DNA from 3 places in the Frankia sp. BMG5.60 genome. Region 3 is predicted to be linked to each of the others. Evidence: riboswitches for the same ligand, from Rfam matches in the RefSeq annotation. Region 3 holds a riboswitch; each other region holds the start of a gene.

Region 1 (7,745 bases), 870 kb from region 3:
CATCGGCATCTCGTCGACCCGCTCGCCACCGATGTCGTAACCCACGCAGATCGGCACGCGGTCGAAGCCGGACAGCACGTCCAGCTTGGTGAGGAACAGGTCGGTCAGGCCGTTGACCCGCACCGCGTAGCGGGCGATCACCGCGTCGAACCAGCCGGTGCGCCGGGCGCGGCCGGTCGTCACGCCGAACTCACCGCCGATGCGCCGTAGCTCCTCGCCGACCTTGTCATCCAGCTCGGTGGGGAAGGGGCCGGCGCCGACCCGGGTGGTGTACGCCTTGATGATCCCGACGACCCGGTTGATCCGGGTCGGCCCGATGCCGGCGCCGGTCGCCGCGTACCCGGCGGTCGGGTTCGACGAGGTCACGAACGGATAGGTGCCGTGGTCGACGTCGAGCAGCGTGCCCTGGGAGCCCTCCAGCAGCACGACCTTGCCCGCGCGCAGCGCGTGGTCCAGGACGAGGCCGGTGTCGGCGATGTGCGGGCCGAGGCGCTCGGCGTAGCCGGCGTACTCCTCGACGACCTCGTCCACCTCGATCCGCCGCCGGTTGTAGACCTTCGCCAGGACCTGGTTCTTCTCGCGCAGCGCGAGTTCGAGCTTCTTGCGGAAGATGCCCGGGTCGAGCAGGTCCTGGACCCGGATGCCGGTGCGGGCGACCTTGTCGCCGTAGGTCGGGCCGATGCCGCGACCGGTGGTGCCGATCCGCGCCTTGCCCAGGTAGCGCTCGGTCACCCGATCCAGGGCCCGGTGATGCGGCATGATCAGATGAGCGTTCGCGCTGATCAGCAGGCGCGAGACGTCGATGCCTCGGGCAGCGAGCCCGTCCATCTCGGTGAGCAGGACGCCGGGGTCGATCACGACCCCGTTGCCGATCACCGGCACGCAGTCGGCCCGCAGGATGCCGCTGGGGATCAGGTGGAGGGCGTAGTGCTCCTCCCCGATGACCACCGTGTGGCCGGCGTTGTTGCCGCCCTGGTACCGGACGACGTAGTCGACGGCGCCGCCCAGAAGGTCGGTCGCCTTTCCTTTTCCCTCGTCGCCCCATTGGGCGCCGATGAGGACGAGAGCGGGCACCGGGCGAGGTTACTAGGGATGGCACTCGCGCGTGGCCGGTCGGGAGATGCTTCTACCGAACGGCGCCGGTGGCTCACGATCCGTCGAGGCCGAGTTCGCGGGCGGCGTTGGGATCGCTGTCGGCGAGGAAGGTGTGGCAGCGGGTGGCCTCCTCGGCCTCCCCGATGGCCGCCGCGGCGCGCCCGAGCGCGGCCAGGGACCGCAGGAAGCCGCGGTTCGGCTCGTGCGACCAGGGAATCGGCCCGTTGCCCCGCCAGCCGGCGCGGCGCAGCGCGTCGAGTCCGCGGTGGTATCCGGTGCGGGCGTACGCGTACGCCTCGACGGGCCGGTCGCCGGCCAGCGCGACCTCGGCGAGGGCGGCCCACGGGGCGCTCAGCGCGGGCGAGGCGGCGGCCACGGCCGCCGGCGCCTCCCCGGCGGCCAGCGCGTCGGTGGCGATGGCGTCGGAGGGCAGCAGCGTCGGCGGCGGGCCCGAGAGCAGGTTGCGGCCCGGGTCGGACGGCGTCGTCATGGATGCATCCTGCCGCACGGGCGTGGCGACCCGCCGGGTGGGTGCGGCGAGCAGCCGTACTGGCGCGGTGAGCAGTCGCGGCGGGTCACGACCGGACGGTGACGTTCCACAGGTTCTGGCCGACGGCGCCGGGCTGGCCGTCGTTGACCCGGGTCAGGTAGCCGTAGAGGGCGGCGATGCCCTGCGACTGCGGACCGAACTTTCCGTCGACGGTGAGCATGAAGCTCTTGTTGCGCATCGCGGCCTGCCAGACGAACGCATCCGGGCGGACGTCGTCGCCGTAACCGGCGTTGAGGACGGTGCCCTTGTAGGAGTTGTCGCCCATCTCCTGGCGGGCGCGATCCAGCGTCATCGGCGGTTCGGCGGGGGTGAGGGCCTGCTCGATGACGTCGCCGGAGCCGACCGCGGCCGGGCCGTTGTTCGTCAGGCCCATCTTGCGCGAGCACGACGGCCAGGGCTGCCAGCCCCGCGAGTTGTAGAGCTTGGCCGCCGCCTCGTCCTGGGTGGCGGGGGAGGCCTGGTCAGGCCGGCCGGAGTAGCCGAGGCCGTGCCAGGTCGTCTGGTCGAACTGGTAGCCGCCGTAGAAGCTGTTGCCGGTGTTGGCGGCGTAGTTCCCGCCGGACTCGCACTGCCGGAGCTTGGCGAAGTCGTCGGCGGTGGCGGCGCCGGCGGGGGCCGCGGTGACCGCGAGCCCGCTGCCGACGATGGCCGTCACCGCGCCGGTGGTGCGAAGGATACGACCCGCGGTCGAATGGGCCTGCGGGGCCCGATGTTTACCACCACGCCGTCCTGACGGCATGTCAGTCCAATCCCGATCGCCTGCGGGGTGAGCTGTCGGGTGCGGGCTGGGATGGCCCGGCCGGTTCGCCCAGGTCCTTCGGTGATGCGTGGGAAACGTTCTCCCCACCGGATTGGCTGGGACGAGCCTGCTTAACCCCAAGGGCGTCTGGGACGCCCGAATGGTGGGTCCCCCACTCCTGCCCGTTGCGGTGCGACTAGTACGGGCCGCTCGCACGTCGGGCAGGACTCGGCGTCCGTCCGAGCGACCTCGCCGGGTGGCGAGTGATCGGCACTCTAGCGAGAACGGTCCAAGGGGCGCAAACCGGGGTGGTTCGGAGTAACCAGGTTGGGACGCGCGAACGGCGGAGCCCGACGGTGCCGCCCGATCGGGCGGCGGGGTGTGCCGCCGGCGCCGCGGGGTATCACCACGGCGGACGGCGGCATCCGGTGCGGAGTTGGTGGCCGACCGGCCCGTTTCGGAACGCGCAGCGGAGATCGTCCGGGCGTCCGGGCGGGCCGGTCGGGGCGAGTCGGTGAGCTCCCCTGGCCGGTGTCACCGGGGTGGGAAGGTCGTCCGGGAGCCGTGACGCGCGTCCCCGCGTCGCGGGCCGGATGGACTACGTGCGGATGGTGCCGTTCGGCGGCGCAGCGGTCGGCCGGATGGCTACTGCGCGTGAGGTGGCGCTCAGCCGAAGGTGGCGTGCCAGGTCGCCGGGCCGACGATGCCGTCGACGGCCAGACCGTGGGAGCCCTGGAAGGCGCGGGCGGCGGCGGCCGAGCGTGGCCCGAAGTGTCCGTCCACCGCGATCGGGTAACCGAGCTGGCTCATCCGGGTCTGCCAGGCGCGCACGTCGGCGCGATCCTGCCCGACCAGCGCGGCCGTGAGGTTGCGGGTGAAATGCGGGGTGGTGGCCGCGGCGGTGCTGACGGTCAGCGGGGCCCGCGCCGCCGAGCGCGACGCCTGCGCCGCGCCGCTGGCCGACGAGCCGCCCGCGAGCTGGTCGGCGCCCATGCCGCGACCGCAGACCGGCCACTGGCCGAAGCCCGAGCGCTGGGCGAGCCGGAGGGCGGCCTCGTCCTGGACCGCCGGGGACGCCTGGTGTGGCAGGCCGGCATAGCCGAGGCTGTGCCAGGTGCTGGCCGAGAACTGGAATGCGCCGTAGTAGCCGTTGCCGGTGTTGGTCGTGTAGTCACCGCCGGACTCGCACTGCCGCAGACCCGCCCAGGTTTGCGCCTCGGCCGGCTGGCTGACCGCAAGGGTGCCGCCGACCGCCGCCGCGAGAACCGGAGCAACCATGAGGGCCCGCGCCCGGATACGGGTGCCGGCGCTCCATTGTCGGCCACTGGTACGTGCGTCGGACATATGTTTGTGGTCCTTCCCCACGCCTGCGAGGTGAGCTGTCGGATTCGGGCTGGGAACTGCCCGGCCATGCCAGGGATTCCTGGGGACGCGCGCTCGCACCGAAAGACCCTGGTGCGTCCGTCACTCACGGCTTCACCCCGAGAGCATCGAATCCCTTCGACGCTCGGAGATGGTTCCCCCGTTCCTGCCGCCCGGTCTGGAGAAATCGTCGGCCGGGGGCAGGATTCGGCGTGCCGCCCGACGAATGCCAGACGTTGTCGTCGGGCACGGCGAAGACCATAACCACGCCGGCCGGCGAGTCGCCAAGCATTGAATAGCTCACGTGAAAAAGAGCACAGTCGGCGCGCCTGCTTGAGTGCCCGTGGGGTGACTGGTACCGCGCGTGCGCGCCCGCTCATCAACCTGGCGTTATCGCGGGCGGGGGTATTTGTGGCCGGCTGATCACCCTGTTTGCCGATGGGTGATGGCGAGCAGAGCGTGGTGAATCACGCCGAATGGGTGACCTGCGGGGAAGCAATATCGACTGTGTTCCGACGCACCGGATGGGCGCAATGGTCCGCTTACCCTGGTTCGTCCCGGGCAGCGTACCTGTGTGAGAAAAACTACGGAAACCTGGTGGTGACTTACGACCTTGTCATTCGGGTGCGTGACGCGTCCGGCCGGGCACGCAGCGGCGCAGCGACGCACGGAGGCCCAGGTCTCCGGGGAGGATGTCCTGGTTGGGCACTCGGGGCGTCCGATGCGGCCGCACGTCCGTCTCGTGTGGGTCGATCTGGCCGAAACATGCTGCTGATAAGCGTGACCGGGCAACGGACCCGAGGCGGACCACTCGGCGAAAGACAGTGGTCCCCCAGTCGCGTGACGCAACCGGGGGACCGTGGGTGCCCGCATGATACGGGACATCGTCGGGACGATCGATGGTGTGGATCTGCCGGATGTCCGTTCTGTGCCGGTCGCTCCGTCCCGACCGCGAGGGCCGGCTGGAACCCGCGCGGCCGTGGGAATGGTTGCCGATGTGCGCCGGGGCCGGGCTGGGCGATCTGCCGTTCGGGCCGGTGGATTCGAGGAAAAGCGCCCGAACGGCCGGCCCGACCGCATGTGTGCCCGGATCGGTCCGGGCGGTGCCCGGCGGCACACACCCGGACGACGATCGCCGGGTGTGATCCTCCGGGTCGGGAGGGTCGCGGTCGGGCCGGGCTCGGGAGTGAGCGGTGGCTATGCCCTGCTGAGGGACCGACCGGCCGAGCGGAGGTCCTCGCACGCCTGGGCCACCCGGGCCGCCATGCCGCTTTCGGCAAGCTTTCCGTAGGTGCGCGGGTCGTATGCCTTCTTCGCCCCGACCTCGCCGTCCACCTTGAGTACCCCGTCATAGTTCTTGAAGACGTGGTCCACGATGGGACGCGTGAACGCGTACTGGGTGTCGGTGTCCACATTCATCTTCACGACCCCGTAGTCCAGGGTCTCCCGGATCTCGCTGAGGTCCGAGCCGCTACCGCCGTGGAAGACGAGGTCGAACGGCTTCGATCCGGCCGGCAGACCCAGCTTCTGGGCGACGTGATCCTGGCCCTCGCGAAGAATTGTCGGGCGAAGCTTGACGTTTCCCGGCTTGTAGACCCCGTGCACGTTGCCGAAGGTCGCGGCCAGCAGGTAACGGCCCTTCTCGCCCGAACCGAGGACTTCGGCGGTCCGCCACATGTCGCCCGGCGTCGTGTAGAGCTTCTCGTCGATCGCGCCGACGACGCCGTCCTCCTCGCCGCCGACGACGCCGATCTCGACCTCAAGAACGATCTTCGCGGCGGCGGCGTCGGCGAGTAGCTCCTCCGCGATCTTGAGGTTCTCCTCGAGCTCGACGGCCGAGCCGTCCCACATGTGGGACTGGAACAGCGGCTCGCGGCCGGCGGCGACCCGCTCCTTCGAGATCGCGATGAGCGGCCGGATGTAGGTGTCGAGCTTGTCCGCCGGGCAGTGGTCGGTGTGCAGCGCGATGGTGACCGGGTACGCCTTCGCGACGTGGTGGGCATACTCGGCCAGGGCCTCCGCGCCCAGGACCATGTTCTTCACCGTCGAACCGGACAGGTACTCCGCCCCGCCGGTGGAGACCTGCACGATTCCGTCGCTGCCCGCCTCGGCGAATCCCCGCAGGGCGGCGTTGAGGGTCTGCGACGAGGTGACGTTGATCGCGGGGTAGGCGAAGGACTCTGACTTCGCCCGGTCGAGCATCTGGGCGTAGGTCTCTGGGGTGGCGATGGGCATCGGTGGGGCTCCTTGTCGAAGCTGTCGGGGCGCCGATCAGCCATGGACGGCGGCGCTGAGCAGCCCGATAGGGCCGGCAGGCCGCCGTTGGACTGTTGGTGGGCGAAGGGTATGACGGCTCGCCCCGTCGGGGTGGTCGGATGCGGCCGACGTCGCCGGGACAAAGTCGGTTACCGACACGGCGTCGGTGCGCATTGCCTGTTCGGCGGGACGCCGAGGGGCGCCGGGCGTCGCGACCAGGGGCAGGGGATGGGATGGCCCGGACGGGTGTGGTCCGTCGGCAGGCCCGGGACGCCGACTGCGGCGACGCGCCCGCCGCCCGGCCGGGGCCGCCCGGCACACTGGTCACGTGGACGTCGGCAGCCTGTCCGGGACGACGCTGTACATCGTCCTGTTCGCGATGATTTTCACCGAGAGCGGGATCCTGATCGGGTTCTGGCTTCCCGGTGACACGATCCTGTTCGCGGCCGGCCTGGTCGCCGCGGATGCCGGCGCGGACGTCTCCATCTATGTCCTGTCCGTGGGGGTCGCCCTCGCGGCCAGCGCCGGCGCCGCCGCGGGCTACTACACCGGGCACCGGTTGGGGCGGCCCTTCCTGGAGCGCCGCTACGCCCCGGCCCTGGCCCGGACGGAGGAGTTCTACCGGCGGTTCGGGGCGGTCACCCTGGTAGCCGCCCGGTTCGTCCCGTGGGCGCGGACGTTCGCCCCGGTCCTGGCCGGGGCCGTGGCCATGCCGTGGCACCGGTTCCTCGTCGCCGTGGTGTCCGGCGCGGTGGTGTGGGGGACCGGGCTGATCCTGCTGGGCTACGCGGCCTCCGCCATCCCTGGCCTGCGCGACGCCACGGGCTGGCTCGCGCTGGTGGTGGTGGTCGCCTCCGTCCTGGCGGGGGTCGGGGGCGAGCTGCTGCGCCGCCGCACCGCCCGGGGCCGGGCCACCCGCGGGGAGTCGGCCCCCGGACCCACCGCCGACCGGGGGCCGGTGAGTGATGACCTCCACCCGGATGACGGTTCGCCGGCGGCACCGGCGGCGGCACCGGCACCGGCGGCGGTGCCGACGGCGGAACCGGACCCCTCCCCCGCCTCGGCGACCGATCGGGACCGGTGACCGGCGGGTCTCCGCCGCAGGTCTTCGACCGTTCGTCGCGATTCGTCGCCGGAGGACGCCGGTGTTGTCCCTTCGTGCCCCCTGTGGCCGGGCCGCTGCCCTGGTCGATCCGGCGGGTAATCTCCACCACATCGCTACCAGATCACATCGGGTAGGCACTGGGCGTTGATGATGGTAGTTCCTGACTACGCCTAGCTAGCCTTGATCGATCCAGGCACGAGGTCCGGGGGCTGACCGAGCGAAGGGTTCGATGCAGCGCACGCGTAATCGTCACCGGGCGCCCCGGCGCCCGGCGCTGCCCGCGTGCGGTGCGGCGGCGGGCGTCCTACTGGCCACGCTCGCGCTCGCGCTGTGGGTCACGGGCCGCGCCGGCACCGCCACCGGGGGACTCGCCATCCGCACTGCCGGCGCCACGTCGGCGGCCGAGGGGTCGTCCATGGGGAACCCCGCCGGCGCGGCCGCGGGCCAGGCCGTCCCGCGCACCCTCACCGCGGCGCGCACGCCGGCCCGAGCGCTGGCGGCGCCCATCGGCGGCGCCGCCGAGTCGCCGTCGTCGCAGCGGCCCGGACCGGGTGCGCCGGGAACGGCCTCCGCGGGCGCCGTCGGTCTGACCGCGCCCGGCCAGCCGGCCGCCCGGGCCCGGCTGATCGCCGACGTGA
Region 2 (7,745 bases), 1.0 Mb from region 3:
CCGGGCGACCGGGGCGAAGAAGGTCGATCTGGTCGGGCAGGCGGAGGGCGCCGAACTCACCGAGCGGTACCTGGCCAGCTCCGCATCGCGGGCGGACCGGGTCGCGCATCTGATCAGCGTGGAGGGCTCCCTGGCGAGCGGACCGCCCAGGGGAGTGCCGATGCTCACCGTCTGGGGCACCGGAGATCCCACCCGCCGGGTGCCCGGAGCGCGCAATGTCCGCTTCCCCGACCAGGAGCGCAACCGCCTGCTGACGTCGACGGGCACCTTCCGGGAGATGTTCCGCTTCCTCACCGGGACCGAGCCGTTCACCACCGACGTCGTCGCGGAGAAGGGGAAGATCGAGATCTCCGGCCGCGCGCTGCTCTTTCCCGTGAACACCGGCGTCACCAAGGCCCGCCTGGAGGTCTACCAACTCGACCCGAAGACGGGTAAGCGCCTACCGAAGGGGCTTGGGGGCCTTTTCACCCTGGCCGCCGACGGCTCCTGGGGCCCGTTCCGGGCGGACGGCACCGCCACCTACGAGTTCGCCGTCGTCCGGTCCGGGGAACCCGTCCACCATTTCTACTACCAGCCCTTTCACCGCAGTGATCGACTCGTCCGCCTCCTGACCAGCCGGCCGGGCCAGGAGATCGGCGGTGGTATGAAGACCGACCCGAAACAGACCGATCTCGTCGTGAGCCGCGGCCTGGAATGGTGGGGCGACCAGGGTCGGGACAGCGACATCCTCGCCGTCGACGGGACGAATGTCCTGAGCCCGGCGGTGGCCCCGCGGTCCAAACAGGCCCTCGCCGTGTACCTCTTCGATCGTGATGCCGACGGTGTCTCCGACGTCATGGCCCCGATCCCCGACTATTTCGGGATCGGCTTCATCACCGGTGCGGATCTGCACATCCCGGCGGGTGACCGCTCGGTCGAGGTCACGGTGACCCCTCGAGGGCAGGCGGCGCACCGTACGGTGCTGCGGGTACCCGCCTGGCCGTCCGACACCGACCGCGTCACGCTGCACTTCCGCGACGACGACTGAGCTGAGGGACGACGGCTAAGGGACGACGGCCGAGGCAGCGACGACCGCGAGATGACGGCCGAGTCGGCGACGGCCTACGCGGCGACGGCCGAGCGGCGTGGGCCCGCGGCCCGACCGCAGCTCACGCCAGCGCCCGCCGAATGCCGTCTGCGGCGGCCGCGTAGCCCGCTCGGAACGCCTCCCGCTCGCCCGCCGTCATCCAGCGCGCCGCCACCAGTCCAGCCGGCTCGGCGCCGAGCGCGGCCTCCACGACCGTCGGCGGCCGGCCCGGCGGCGGATCGCCGCCGGGCCCCCGGCCGTACACCAGCACCACGTCGACGTCGCCGTAGGCAGCGATGAAGACCAGGCCGGCCGGCAGCCGGCCGACGGCACGGAACGCCTCCGCCGGATCGGACCCCGCGCGCAGCGCGACCGCCCAGCGGTCCAGCCCCCATGGCGTGACGGAGGCCCGGCGGGCCTCCTCCCGGTCCGCCGCCGGCTGGGCGGCGCTCGCGTCCTGTGCTCCGGCCGCCGCCGTCCCCGCCTGGCCGGCTGGGGGTAGCGCCGCCGATCCGGGGGGTCCGGCCGGACCGGCGGCGGATCGGTGACCCTGCTTGGGCAGGGCAGGGTCACCTGTCCACCGGGTCGGAGGGGGCATCGCGGTGACGGCGGACTGCCGTTCGTGGACGAAGAAGCGCACCGGCGCCACCTCGTACTCCGGCCAGCCCTGCTCAGCCGCGAAGTCGTCCGCCGCCGACGCGGAGACGAAGGTGATCACTACATCGGCGACCTGCCGGTTGCCGCCGGGGGCGAACCGGACGACGCCGTAGGCGACCGCAGGTCGATCATGATCTCTCCTCGGCTCCGTCACGATCGGCACCGCCCTTCCGGACCTACACCCCCTGCGCCCACACTCCCTGCGCCGCCGCCCGACCGGCCGACGCTGGTGGCCGCCACCGACGCTGGTGGCGGCCACCAGCGTCGGTGGCCGTCGGTCCGCCCCTTCCATCCGGGCCGGCGGTGACCAACCGGCCCGCCGGGTGCGCCGGCCCCGCCCGGCGGAGGTCGCGGCTCGACGCGGGGCGGGGCCGGCCTGCATCCAGGGTGGCCCGAGCCGGGGTGGCCGGGAAACGTCAGTCAGGCATGCTCTTCTCGTATGGGCTCGGCTGGTCCGAACCGGACCACGGCCGGATCCGCACCGCTGCGTGCCCCCCGCACCGGCGATGCATGGACAACCTCGCCGCCTCCCCCAGACGGGGCAGGAGCGGCTGACCCGGCCGGGCGGGATCCGAGCGACCGGAAGGTCGCCTACCAGATCCGCCGCGGTGCCGCCGGCCCATCCGACCCGACCGGATGTCGGATCCACGACAACCTCGCGGTCGCGGCAAGTGCCGGCAAACTATGCCGGTTTGGCATAGCGTCGTCATCCTGACGTCTCAGCCGCAGCCTGACGCATCGGACTTTCCACCGTCCCGGCAGGGCGATCGACGCAGGTCGGAGCCCGACGGAAGGCCGGTCGATGTCCTACGAATCCGGTCCCTACCGGGTCTCCCGCACCCTGCTCGCCCGGTCCGACTTCCGGATCGCGTGCGAGACCCGGGACTTCCGGATGGCCTTCCGGCTGATGAAGAAGTACGACGGCGCGAGCCAGAACCGCATCGCGTCTCCAGTCGAGGGTCTCAGCCAGAGCCGGGTCAGCCGGATCATGCAGGGCGAGGATCACATCGCCCGGCTCTCCCTGATCGAGCGCATCGCCGACGCGCTGCGCATCCCGGGCGCCTATTTCCAGCTCGCCGCGCGCCCGTGGGAGGCGGCGGACGAGGGGGGTGACGTCGCCCCCCGTCCGCCGGGCGCCCGGCCGACCGAGTCCGGCGGCCGCGTGGGCCCGCCGCCACCGGGATCGTTGGCGGCGATCACGGCGGCCGAGCCGGTCGGGGCCTCCCGGGCCACTCGGGCCGGCCCCGACCCGGGTGGGCTCGTCGTCGAGGAGGATCGCGCCGAGCTGCGGTACGAGGACGGCATGTACGTCGCCCATCAGCGCCGGCTCGTGCTCAACACCGGCGTCGAACCGGTGACCCGCTACCTGATGCGGATCTCTGTCGACCGGTTTCCCGGGGACCAGGAACGCGCCGCCCGGCTCTACCGCAGCAATCCGCTGCGCTGGGAGGAACTACAGCTCAGCGCACACTGCGGCGACGAGCAGATGTCCTGGCAGGTCAAGACCGACTGGGATGCGCTGAAGGAGGTCTGGCTGCTGTTCGAGAACAATCGCGGCCGATTCCCCCTGTATCCGGGCGAATCAGCATGGATCGAGTACAGCTACCGGGTCAGCGAGGAGAAGTGGGGCCCGTGGTTCCAGCGGGCCGTCCGGGTACCGACCAGCTTCCTGTCGGTCGTGCTGGACTTCCCCGCCGAGGTCGATCCCGTGGTCTGGGGCATGGAGACGTCGATGACCGCGGACGCCTTCCCGTTCCGCACGGCGATTGCCCGCACGGATGATGCCAAAAGGCGTGTCTTCACCTGGTCCACCAATAATCCCGCCTTGCACGCCCGGTACCGCCTGGAATGGAACTTTCGGGCGGGGGCGCCGAACCGGGATCCCGCCGACCGAACCGTTGCCCGGCCCAGCGGGCAGATGGCCGCGGCGGGCATCGTCCAGGTGGGCGATCCCTCGCTCCACCAGCCGGCCCGATCGTTCGAGCTGCCCGTCGAGGCCGAGGACGCCCGCCGCGTCGTCGCCGAGCTGTCCTCGGCCATGGAGCGGGTGTCCGCGCTGCACACGTTCGGGAAGGGGATGGGCATCGCCGCGCCCCAGATCGGGATCAACCGGGCGGCGGCCATCGTGCGTTCCGCGGATGGCGACATCCTCACCCTGCTCAACCCGCGCGTCATCGAGTCCGTCCCCGAGAGCGACGAACAGTACGAGGGGTGCCTGAGCTTCTTCGACGTCCGCGGGATCGTCCCGCGGTCCCTGGAGCTGCACGTGGAGCACACCGACATCTCGGGCCGCCGGCACATCACGGTGTACCGGCAGGGCCTGGCCCGCCTGGTCGCCCACGAGATCGACCACCTGCACGGGCACCTCTACACCGACCGGATGCGCCCCGGGGTCATGCCGATCCCCGTCGAGCAGTACCGCGGCACCGGTTCGGCCTGGACCTACACCCCCTGAAGCCCCGCAGCCACCCTCGGGACCCGCAGCCACTCCCTGAGATCCGCCCCCGCCGGCAGAACGGTCCCGCCTCCAGCCCGCCGGTCCCGCCGACCGGCGCTGCGGTCCCGCCGGCGCTGCGGTCCCGCCGACCCGCCGGTCGCACCCGCCGGTCGCGCCGTCCAGCCGAGCGCCGGCCACTGACACTGCCGGCCGCCCTGCCGGACACATCCCCTTTATGCAGGACGACCCGCTGAGTGCCGTATAGTTCGGAAAAGCGCCGGAAGAGCCGTTCCCCGCGGAGCAGCAGCGAAATTTTTCTCGACTCCGTTAGCGGCACCGTCGACGCGGGTAGAGAACGCGCCCTGCCACGCCCGGGAGAGAACCGGCCACGGACCGCGAAGGGTTTATGGTCAGCGTGGCCGACCAGCCGCAAAACAGGCGTTCCCCGGAGCTCCGAAGGCCGTTAGAATCGGGCGCGCACGCGGGCGCGAAACCGCAAAAAAAAGATCAATGGAAGACGTTAGAACGTACTGTGCCTATCCTCACGTACCCTTGATTTCCCGGGGTCACGCTCAGCTATGTTCGTCGCCATGCCGTCAACTGATGGCAGACGTCGGGTGGCACGCCGAATCCTGCCCCCACCCGATGAGAATCAAACCTGAGGCAGGGACGGGGGAACCAATTCCGGGCGCCGAGGTCAGGCGTCCTAGGGGTGAAGCCGCGAACCGCGGCCGGGCATTCCCAGCCCGAACCCGACAGCTCACCTCGCAGGCGTGGGGAAGGGCAACTCAATGTCCAACGCTCGTTCGCTCGGTCGGGGCCTCAACCGGATCAAGCTCGGCACCCGGGCCGCAGTCATCGCCACCACTCTCGCCGCCTCCGTCGGCGGCGGCCTCGCGCTGTCCCAGCCGGCCAGCGCGGGGACCAACGCCGACCACTTCCTGCGCGCCGTGATTCCCTGCGAATCCGGCGGCAACCCGCACGCGGTCAACTCCATCGGAGCCGGCGGCCTGTTCCAGTTCCTGCCCAGCACCTGGCACGGTCTGGGCGGCAAGGGTCTGCCGCAGCACGCCAGCGTCGGGGAGCAGTGGCAGCGCGCGCGGCAGCTCTACGCGCAGGCCGGCACCAGCCCCTGGTACGCGTCGAAGCCCTGCTGGGGTCACCGGATCTGAGGCCCCGATACACCGCGCCGACATCCGCACTCGGCCGACTCTGATCCGCACATGATCGATCGGATCGTGCTCGACAGATCGTGAGCCGTAGCCGGCGCGAGGCGACGCGACCCAGCACGGGTCAGGAGCCCCGTCCCCCGAGCGGGGGGCGGGGCTCCGTCACGTCCCCGGACCGGCCGCCGGCCACATCCCCGCCTGCGGTCGCGGCCCGGACGGCACCCCCGCGGGCGGCCAGCGCAGCTCCATGCAGAGTTGCCCGTCGTCGACGTCGACGATCATGTCGATGGCCCGACCCGACGGTGCCGGCGGCAACTGGCCCGCCGGCCAGGAACACGACAGGAACAGGCTGGCCGTACGCGACTGCGCAGTGACGGTGAGCAGGACCCGGCGACTCGGCATCACCCGCAGCGCGTGGTGCAACTGCTCGACGAACTCGCCGCGCACCGAGGCGGGAAGCTGGTCGAGGCCACCGGAGATCTGGCTGGACACGACCGTGCCATGCCGTTCGGCGGCGTCGATGGCCTCCCCGATCGCGCTGTGGACGGCGTCGTCGTCGAACAGCAGCCGCCGCACGGCGACCGCGCGCCGGGCACATTCCGAGCGCACGACGGCGGCCTGCGGGTCGAGCCGGCCCGCGGCGACGCCGGCCAGCAGCGGCGCCACGTCCCGTTCGACGGCCCGCAGCAGCACTCTGCGACGCTCGCGCACCCGGTCCCGGTTCTCGGCTCGCCGGCCCAGCTCCCGCTCGCAGTGACTGGCCCAGGCGCGGACATCGGCCGTGCTCCACAGCAACGGACCGACCATGACCAGGCAGATCTGCATGATCCACAAGTAGTAGAGCAACAGGAGAAGGTGGGACAGCGCGAACGGGCCCCGCGGGTTGGTCAGCAGGCTCGCCGCGATCATGGCGGCGCCGACGGTGACCGACGCGAGCACCCATCGCCACACCGGGCGGGACACCGTCACCAGCATCAACAACGGCGGCAGGCTGACCATCGGCCACGCCATCATCCGCACCTCGCCGGCGTCGTCGCCGGCGTTCCACCCGCCCCCCACCACGATCGCCAGACAGAGCAACACCACGGCGGCCGCCTCCGCCTGCGTCAACGGCCCGGACCGGAAGCGTCGCCGGGCCGCGGCGACCGCGGCGAGCGGCGCGAGCAGCAAGGCGAGCGCCAGCGGGACCGAACGGACATGGGGCAGGGCACGGCCGGCGGGCAGAACCAGCAGGATCAGCCAGAGTGCGGCGAACCGACTGGTCACGTGACGTAGCTGCGCGGTGTAGAGGGCATGCAGCAAGCCGGCCGCGGGCGCCACCGTCGCCCAGGGGTCCGGACGTGCGGCCCCGCCGCGCGCCTCGCCGGCCGGCACGGATTCGACCAGCAGGTCGCCGGCCGCGCCCTCGTCGAGCGTCGGTCCGCGCGCCACCGCCAGGATCTCGCCGGCCGCCGGCCGGTGCCCCGGGCCGCCCCGGCGCGGCGGCTCGCGCTCACCGACCAGCTCGTCAAGGGCCGTCGCGCCGTCGGCACAGCGGCGGCGGGTGAGATGTCCGTCGTCGCCGCCGCCCCAGGCGATGCCGGTGAGGGTGTTGAGCACCGCGTTGTGGATCGTCAGCTCATGTTCCCGCTGCTCGCGCAGCAGGGTGAGCACGTCGTCCTCACCGGCGCGCCGCTCGGCCACCTCGGCCAGCCGCGCCTGCGCCCCACCCGCGAGCGCGCGCACCTGCGGCCGGACGTACCGGACGAGCAGGGCCGTGCAGATGATCGTGGCCAGCGGCATCGGGGACGGCGGCCCGGTGCCGGACGCCCCGGCCACGAAGGCGCCGACCGTCAGCGCCGTCACGGCCAGGAACGGGCCGGCGGGGAAGGCCCAGGCGGCCACCGCCGTCGCGTGCGTCGCCGCGAGCAGCACGAACGAGGCAGAGTCTCCGACCGATTCGGGCGGCAGCCACAGGCGCGCCCCCGAGGCCAGGACGAGCGCGGCGACCACGTTGCCGGCCGCCAGCACCCACCCGATGCCGCGATGCAGCGCGACCAGGGCGAACGTCAGCGACCAGGCGGCGGCCAGCGCCGCGACCAGCAGGCCGAGCGGATGGCTCGCGTACCAGTCGTGCCACAGCAGCACGAACCCGACGCCGAAGAGCGCCGCGTACAGCCGCGACGCCGCGAAGACCGCGGCCAGCACCAGCCGCAGCGCGACGGTGGGCAGCAGAGTCAGCCGCGGCTGCGGTTCGGGCAGGAGGAAACGCGGCAGCGCGAACAGCCGCGCCGACGGTTCCCGCCTGCCCCGCACCGTCGTCCGTTCCCCCGAGATGGCCCGACGCCCAAGTAGGGCATGAGGCTACAAGGGCGCCGCGACGGGCTCAGCGTTCCGCCGCGCAAGACTCGGCTGCGTCACCTTTCGTCCGTCACCG
Region 3 (7,745 bases):
TGACCGATCAGCCTAGTGCGCGGACCGCCCCTGCCGTGCCGCGGATCAGCCTGGTACGGCGAGGAACTCGTCAAGATCGGACACGACGCGGGTCTCGTCCTCGACCACGAGGCCGCCCACGTCGGCGAACCCCGGCGGGCCGGGGTGGGCCAGCACGATCGAACCGGCGCCGTGCCGGATCGTCAGCCGCCGCCCGAGCGCGACGGCCAGCAGCATGGACGCCGAGCCGCATGCCTCGTCCTGCGCCACTCCGTGGCGTTCGGCGAAGGCGCGGGCCCGGACGATCCCGGCGGTCTCGTCCAGCCAGGCCCAGACCTGCATCAGGTCGTCGCCGGGTGGGCGTGGCAGGTCGATCGCGTCGACCTCGGCCGCGTCCGCGAGCTGGCGGTGCGCCCAGGGGGGAACGGCGGCGAGCGCGCCGCGAATCCACACCCGACCGTCCTCCTGCCAGCTCACCGCGTCGCCGCCCGCCGGCCGCAGGGTCTCGGGATGTCCGCCGAGCAGCCGGCCCAACAGCCAGGCCACACCCACCAGCGCATCGCCGGCGGTCGGTAGCTGCCGATCAGGGGTGTAGACGGCGAGGTCCGCCTGCTCCGGGTCGTCGACGAAGACCGTGGCCGGGGTGCCCAGGCGGTGCGCGGTCAGGGCGCGATCACGGGGGTCCGCGAGCAGCTTTCCGGCGTCGAGGATGACCGCGAGCAGGCTCCCCCCGGCTCCGGTCTCGTCGGCGAACACCCGCAGCACGCGAACCTCGAGCTCGTTCACCTGTTCCTCCCGTGGGTCGGCCGGCGAGGCCGTCGGTGTCCATCCGGTGCCGGCCTTCGTCGTCCCGGTGCGGCCTTCGTCGCCCGGTGCCGGCCCTCGTCGTCCGATGCCGGCCCTCGTGCTCACGCTGGCACAGTCCCCGCGCCGCCGCGTCCGGGGCCGAGCCGCGGCTCACGTCCGGCGGCCGGGTCCGGCTTGTCACCATGGAGGGAGAGACCCCGCGGCGCGCGGGCCGCCCGGCGCATCGCGGCGACGCTCGGCGACCACCGACTGTGGGCGGCCGGGCGCTCGAGCGGCCGAAGACCGGCGACGGGTCACCTGAGCGCCCGAGGACGTGAGCACCCCGGAACGTGGGCACTCGGAACGAGGCAACTCGGGAACGAGGGCAACTCGGGAACGAGGCAACTCGGGAACGAGGGCAACTGGCAACGTGGGCGACGGGAAAAGAGGCGATGGTGCGAGACGACGCGGCAAGCGCGGAGCCGATGCGCGCGGAACCGGGCGATCACCCGGGATCAGGCGGCCGCGGGACAGCCGGTGGCGGGCCAGGCGATGGAAGGACGGCCGGCGGTGCAGCGGCCGGCGGCGGCACGGTTGGCGGCGGCAGGGGCAGCGGCGGAACGGCCGGGACCGGCAGGGGGCGATCCGACCAGCCGGGCGTGCCCGGCCAGGTGGGCGGCGAGCATCCGGTGCTCGACGCCCTGGAGGACGCCCTGGGGCAGGCGTCGGCGAACGCGCACCGGCTCGCCGGCGCGCTGAGCCGGCCGGTGTCGCTGGTCCGGGTCGGCCGCAAGCGCCGCCGGGCGCGGCGGGTCGAGCTGCCGGTGACGCCCGACGGCCGGGTGATGGCGTGCGGGGTCTACAGCCACGGACGGTGCGTGACGATGGAGGTCGATCATTCTGACGCCCTGCGGGTGGCGCGGACCGAACGCGACGGCTTCGCCTGGCTGGGCCTGTTCGAGCCCAGCTACGACCAGCTCGCCGCCATCGCGCAGGAGTACGGCCTGGACAAGCTCGCCGTGGAGGACGCGGTCACCGGCGGCCAGCGGCCCAAGCTGGAGCAGTACGAGAACCACCTGTTCGTGGTGCTCAAGACCGCCAGCTACGTGGCGCACACCGAGGTGACGGGTACCTCCGAGGTGGTCACCACCGGCGAGATCATGATCTTCCTCGGCGAGGACTTCGTGGTGACGGTGCGGCATGGCCAGCACGGGGAGATGACCAGGCTGCGGGGCCGGCTCGAGGCCGCCCCGGAGATGCTTCGGCACGGGCCGACCTCGGTGCTGCATGCCATCTGCGACAGCGTCGTCGACAACTACGTCGACACGGTGGAGAAGATCCAGGTCGACGTCGACCAGATCGAGGCCGGCGTGTTCCGGCGCGACCAGATCCCGTCCACGGAAAGCGCCTACCAGTTGAAGCGCGAGCTGCTGGAGCTCAAGCACGCCGTCCAGCCGCTGGCCGGCCCGCTGCGCACGCTCACGACGGACGGCCTGCGGCTGGTCGACGCGGCGATGCGGCGGTACTTCCGGGACGTCGCCGACCATCTCGAGCAGGTCAGCGAGCGCATCGAACACTTCGACGAGCTGCTGTCGTCGGTGCTGCAGGCCACCCTGACCCAGGTGACGATCGCCCAGAACGAGGACATGCGGCGGATCAGCGCCTGGGTCGCGATCGCCGCCGTTCCCACGGCCCTGGCCGGGATCTACGGAATGAACTTCGAGCACATGCCCGAACTGCGCCAGACCTGGGGTTACCCGGCGGTCCTTGCCGTGATGGCGACGGCATGCCTGTTTCTGTACCGGGCATTCAAACGCAACGGCTGGCTCTAGCGCCGCCGACGGCCGCCGTACTTTCCCTCGACGCCAGCCCTGCCGTTACTCAACGTCACAGAAGTTGTGGGGCCGGCTGGCGCCCGGCCGGCCATCACACCCTGGACGCGAGGACGACCCGAACGGGGCGGCCGGCGACTCCTACCCCGACGGCGCCGATCCGTTGGGTGACAGGGGTCCCCGAATCGGGCGAAAGGGCCCACAAACAACACAGGGCGTGCTATGCACTCGAAAACCTGGCAAGGGTAGCCGGTCCATAGCTCATTTTCGCTATCAGTTGACTGCCATGACGTATCCGTACGATGGGTTACACCCGGCCCTCCCCGTCGGTTACCGTAACCAACCGTGTCGGAGCAACCGGGTCTTGTGCCCACCGCTCGGAGCGGTTCCCCGATCCCCCACCCGTCAGGGGAGTACATGCCCTCGTCTGACCCCCAGCGGCGAGAGACCGCCATCCTGCCCGAGCGGGGCGACCTGATCGCCGAGCTCGCCGGGCGACTCGAAGCCCTCGACGCGCTGCTGAACCGGCTCGAGGACGCCGAGCGCCAGGCCGCCGACGCCAGCGAGCACCTCATCCGGACCCGGCGCTGGCAGGAGGACACCGTCCGCACGATCCAGGAGGAGCGGGCCCGCATGCGTCAGCGCCAGCACGCGCTGGACGAACTCGCCGATCACGCCCGCGCCGCCGTGGCCGCTCTGGCCCACCACCGCTCCCTGCCCCGCGAGGTCCACGAGCTCGCCGTCGAACTCCAGGTGCTCGACGCGGCCGGATTCCTGACCCGGCGCGGCCGGGCCCGGTGAGCCCGCGTCCGACCGGGGATACCGGTACCCCCACCCGTTCGACTACATGACGTAATCGAATGGTGCTCGACCGGAGCGACCGGGGCGGGCCGGGGCTTCCGTCGGCGTCGGGCCGGCCTTCCGCACCGACCCTCGCGGCGAGGGCGGAACCGCAGGCCATACCCGGTTCCGGCGGCCGATGAGGCCGCCGCGGTGGCCTCCGGTACGGGTCGGACCGAGTGCCATGCCAAGGGGCACTTCGGTGCACACTCGCTGTAGTTGGGAAGGACTAGTGTTTACCCACCCGGTCAATGTGGACTAGTCTCACGCCGACGTCACGACAACACCGGGCCGAACGCCGAATCCTGCCCCCGGCCACGGTGTCCCCTCCGAGTCGTCATCTGGGGCAGGAGCGGGGGACCCACCTCCACCGGCCGACACCGACCCGCGGTGCTGGCCTCGGGGTCAAGTCCGATGTGCGTGAAGGCCACGCCTCGGACCGGGCAGCCCAGCCCGAACCCGACAGCTCACTTCGCAGGCGTACGGGAAGGAATACACCGTTGTCCGCGCAAAGCGTGCAGCTCGACGAAGATTCGCGCGTCGCCGGTCGCGGCCGTCACCGCGCCCAGTCCGTGCCGCCGGTCGCCCGTAGCCGGGCCCGTGCTCGCGCCTTCGCCGCGATGACCACCGGGACCGTCGCTGTCTCCGGAGTGGCCCTGGCCGGCTGCGCCACCGATGTCCACGCCGACACGGCGTTGGAAGAGTCGCCGAACACCGCCCCGATCACCCTCGCCGCGCAGATCGGCTCGCATGCCGCCCTCGGTGGCAGCATCGCCGCGGCGGCGGTCAGCGAGCACAGCTCCTCGGGCATCACTCTCGGCGCGACGAACGGCCTCGACGCCCCGCCCCTGGCCGGCAAGGTCCAGGTCGGCCTGCGGGTGACGAACCCCAACGTGACCGTGAACGCGGACGAGCCGGTCGACATCGGCTTCTCGCTGTACAACGAGGCCACCCACGAGCCGCTGGCGAACCAGCTCGTCAAGGTGCAGGTGAAGCTCCCCACCGGGTGGGCCACCTTCAAGCACCTGCAGACGAACGCGCAGGGGTACGCGTCCTACACGGCGCGGGTGCTCACCACGACGAACGTCACGGCGATCTTCGACGGCACCGACGCCCTGCAGTCCGCCCACTCGGTGAACGACGCGACCCTGAACGTGCGCCCGCAGCGGACCGCCCAGCTCGCCGGCGTCGCCTCCCGCCTGGGCAGCCTCGCCGGCGGCGTCTCTGTCGGTTCCACCCAGGTGTCCGTGCCGGTTCCGTCCAGCTCGATCGGCGCGAAGGCCGTCTACCTGGCCTCCCTGCAGGCGGGCAAGCCGTACGTCTACGGCGCCGACGGCCCGAGCTCGTTCGACTGCTCCGGGCTGGTCCAGTACGTCTTCAAGCAGCTCGGCAAGAGCCTGCCGCGGACCACGGACGCCCAGTTCGCCGCCACCACCCGGGTGTCGCAGTACAACAAGCAGCCCGGCGACCTGATCTTCCTCGGCTCGCCCGGGGACATCTACCACGTCGGCATCTACGCCGGCAACGGCAAGATGTGGGTCGCCCCGCACACCGGCAGCGTCGTGAAGCTCCAGTCGATCTACACCACCTCCTACTACGTCGGACGCGTCTAAGAGCGTCCACGCCAGCGCATCGTGCCCTGCGGCGCAGGCGCCGGCCATCCGGTGGTCACCTCGTTCGGCTGGAAGAGCGACGAAGCCCGTCCAGCCTCGAGCCGACCGCGACGCGGCCTCCCCCTCCGGTCGCGCGTGCGGTCAGACTGCTGGGCAGTCATCGGTCGACCCAGCGTTCCGCATCCCGTCATGCCCGCCCCGCCGGGCCTGCTCCCCCCGGCAGGCGGAAGGCGCGCATCGCCGACCCGTCCGGGTCACCATCGCCGCTGCCCCGGACGCAGTTCCACGACGCGGCTGACGCCGAGATAACGCCGGACCACCCGCACCTGCACCCGCTCCGCGCGTCCGAAATCCTGTGGCGTCGTGGTCCCGGCCGAGCCGGGACCAGCTCCAGTACGCGGGCCCTGACACCGCTCGCGGCAGCACCGACCCGACCTCGCTTCAGCGCCAGCCGGGCAACGCCTCCTTCCGGCCGGACGGACGTCAGATCTCCCCCCCATCTGACGTCCGTCCGGCCGGAAGGCCCCCGACCCCGCCGGCCTTCCCTCGGATTCCCCCCCCATCCGCAGCGGGAGGCCGGCGGGCCCTCGGGTTCCATCCGGCCGCTGAGGTCCGCCGATGCCGCTACCCCCCTCCCGGTGGCATCGGCGGGCTTCTTCCCTTCTGTGCTTCTACCCACCCGTCCCGGGCGCGTACGCGGCCGCTGGAGGCCGTGGAGGGCCGCCACCGGACGCCTCGTCAGGCGGGCCCGGGCCCGGGCCCGGCCTCGGCGGCCAGCGGTCGGTCGATCGGCGGGCCCGGGCCCCGCTTCAGGTTCTCGGACTCGGGCTCAGTTTCTCGGGCTCAGGTTCTCGGGCTCAGGCTCCCAGGTGGTGCTTGGCGGAGGCCGTCCACAGCGTCTCGCTGACCTTCTTGTTCCACTTGGTCTCGGCGACCCTCGCCTCCGGTGCCCGACCTGGGCAGGCGGACTGCGGCTCCTGCGTGAACTGGCCCACCACGCCGACGGCCGCGAAGATCGGCTTGGCGCCGCCGCAGACGACGCTCAACGCGAGCCGCGCTCCCTCGCCGACGCCCCACACGTAGATCCGGTTGGGGTCGACCTTGGTCTTCTTCGCGGAGACGTAGCTGACCACGTCGCGCAGATACTTCGCGTCGGCGCCGTCCGGGGAGTCGATCCGCCAGGTGCCGCCGACCGCCTCGGGATAGGCGACCGCGAAGTCGCGGGCGTTCGCCACCGAGCCGGCGGCGCTGTCATGGTCGAGGGTCTTGGCGTCGACGTTGTCGTCGTGCAGGATCAGCACCAGCGGGATCGGATCCTTCGGGTTCGACGGGGCGTGCACGAGCAGTTCCCGGTCGGCCGAGCCGTAGTCCTTGGGCATGCTGACGCGCTTGGTCTTCGGGCCGTTGCCGCGCTCGACGAAAACCCAGAGCACGACGATGACGACCCCGACGATGAGTACGGTTCGCTTGTTCTTGCCCCACCAGCCGGCAAGGGGATTCGACGCCACGATCCAACCGAACCACACCGGTAGCCGGGAAACGCCGAAAACGGGCGACCAGATGACGCTCGGACCTACTCCTTCGTCCGAGGCGGCCACGTGACCGAGCGGGTCATGGGACCGGCGTCCGGGTCAGGGGGTGGCGAGCGCGCGACTGCGGGCCTCGCGCAACACCTGCGCCTCCCGGGGGGCGTCCAGCGGCGGGAGCTCGCCGTGGATCCAGGTCAGCAGGAGGTCGGCGAGCGCCGGGTTCTGCGCCAGGACCGGCCCATGCAGGTAGGTGCCGATGACCCGGCCGTCGACGATGCCATCGGTGCCGCCGCCGGCGCTACCACCAGTACCGCCACCACCACCGTCAGTACCGCCGTCGCCGTCGCCGATCCCGCGGCGCACCACCCCCAGCGGGAAGCCGCCGGCCCCGGGCAGCCGCCTCGTGCGCCCCGCGTGGTTCTCGTAGCCGTACAGGGTGGGTAGGCCGAGGCGCGGATCGGGCTCGACGACGATGTCACCGACGGCCCGTCCGGGCGGCGGCGTCTCGGGTGGCGCGAACGAGCGACGGGTCTCGATGTCGACGAGGTTCAGCCCCTCGTGGATCTCCCCGCCCGACGGGAACGTCGCGCCGATCACCTGGTAGCCGGCGCAGACCGCGAGCACGGCCGCCCCCGATCCCACCGCGCGCACGATCGCCCGGTTCTGGCGGATGCCGTCGGCGGCGAGGACCTGCGGGGCGTCCTCCCCCCGCCGAGCAGGTAGATGTCGCAGCTCTCCGGCACCGGCGAGCCGGCGGGGACGCTGACCACCTCGACCGGCAGACCCCGCCAGCGCAGCCGCTGCTCGAGGACGATCGCGTTGCCGCCGTCCCCGTAGGTGCCGAGCAGCTCGGGGTAGATCAGCGCGATCCGGGTCGCCGAGCCGCGCCTCACCGGGAACTCCGGACCAGCAGATCCCGGAACGCCGTGTAGTTGGCGACCACGTCGACCACCTTCTCGTTGGCCGCCAGCGCCGCGTCCTCGGCGCTGGCGTGCACGCTGTGCGGCACCTCCGCGTAGGCCAGCCGCACGCTCATGTCCTCCTTGCGCCCGCCGGTGACGAGCACCTGCCGGCCGGCGAGGCGCTCGAAGGGGACGTCCCAGATCCAGGACGGATCCCGGCCGTCGGCGGTCTGCGAGTTGAAGTCGATGACGACGGGCCGGGGC

Evidence for each region. A riboswitch is a leader RNA that binds a small molecule or an ion and turns the genes downstream of it on or off. The one in region 3 is predicted to bind cyclic di-AMP.
Region 1: another riboswitch for cyclic di-AMP. It lies ahead of AC5R91_RS20945 (transglycosylase family protein); the one in region 3 lies ahead of AC5R91_RS17200 (C40 family peptidase).
Region 2: another riboswitch for cyclic di-AMP. It lies ahead of AC5R91_RS21595 (transglycosylase family protein); the one in region 3 lies ahead of AC5R91_RS17200 (C40 family peptidase).

What each region holds. Positions count from the first base shown of each region.
Region 1 covers NZ_CM182091.1:5,087,552-5,095,296, forward strand. Annotated here, with positions in the region: gene AC5R91_RS20935 (adenylosuccinate synthase) at 1-1,074, opposite strand, end outside; gene AC5R91_RS20940 (DUF3151 domain-containing protein) at 1,148-1,585, opposite strand; gene AC5R91_RS20945 (transglycosylase family protein) at 1,671-2,384, opposite strand; cyclic di-AMP (ydaO/yuaA leader) riboswitch at 2,387-2,587, opposite strand; gene AC5R91_RS20950 (transglycosylase family protein) at 3,051-3,728, opposite strand; cyclic di-AMP (ydaO/yuaA leader) riboswitch at 3,748-3,959, opposite strand; gene fbaA (class II fructose-bisphosphate aldolase) at 4,944-5,981, opposite strand; gene AC5R91_RS20960 (DedA family protein) at 6,331-7,086, shown strand; gene AC5R91_RS20965 (CAP domain-containing protein) at 7,337-7,745, shown strand, end outside.
Region 2 covers NZ_CM182091.1:5,245,352-5,253,096, reverse strand. Annotated here, with positions in the region: gene AC5R91_RS21610 (lipase) at 1-1,027, shown strand, start outside; gene AC5R91_RS21605 (hypothetical protein) at 1,149-1,877, opposite strand; gene AC5R91_RS21600 (peptide deformylase) at 2,526-4,178, shown strand; cyclic di-AMP (ydaO/yuaA leader) riboswitch at 4,774-4,949, shown strand; gene AC5R91_RS21595 (transglycosylase family protein) at 4,952-5,332, shown strand; gene AC5R91_RS21590 (hypothetical protein) at 5,492-7,624, opposite strand.
Region 3 covers NZ_CM182091.1:4,218,322-4,226,066, forward strand. Annotated here, with positions in the region: gene AC5R91_RS17180 (DUF4139 domain-containing protein) at 1-1, opposite strand, end outside; gene AC5R91_RS17185 (PhzF family phenazine biosynthesis protein) at 46-765, opposite strand; gene corA (magnesium/cobalt transporter CorA) at 1,425-2,597, shown strand; gene AC5R91_RS17195 (hypothetical protein) at 3,015-3,398, shown strand; cyclic di-AMP (ydaO/yuaA leader) riboswitch at 3,755-3,932, shown strand; gene AC5R91_RS17200 (C40 family peptidase) at 3,938-5,050, shown strand; gene AC5R91_RS17205 (PHB depolymerase family esterase) at 5,908-6,576, opposite strand; partial or broken gene AC5R91_RS17210 (type 1 glutamine amidotransferase) at 6,682-7,472, opposite strand; gene AC5R91_RS17215 (MurT ligase domain-containing protein) at 7,469-7,745, opposite strand, start outside.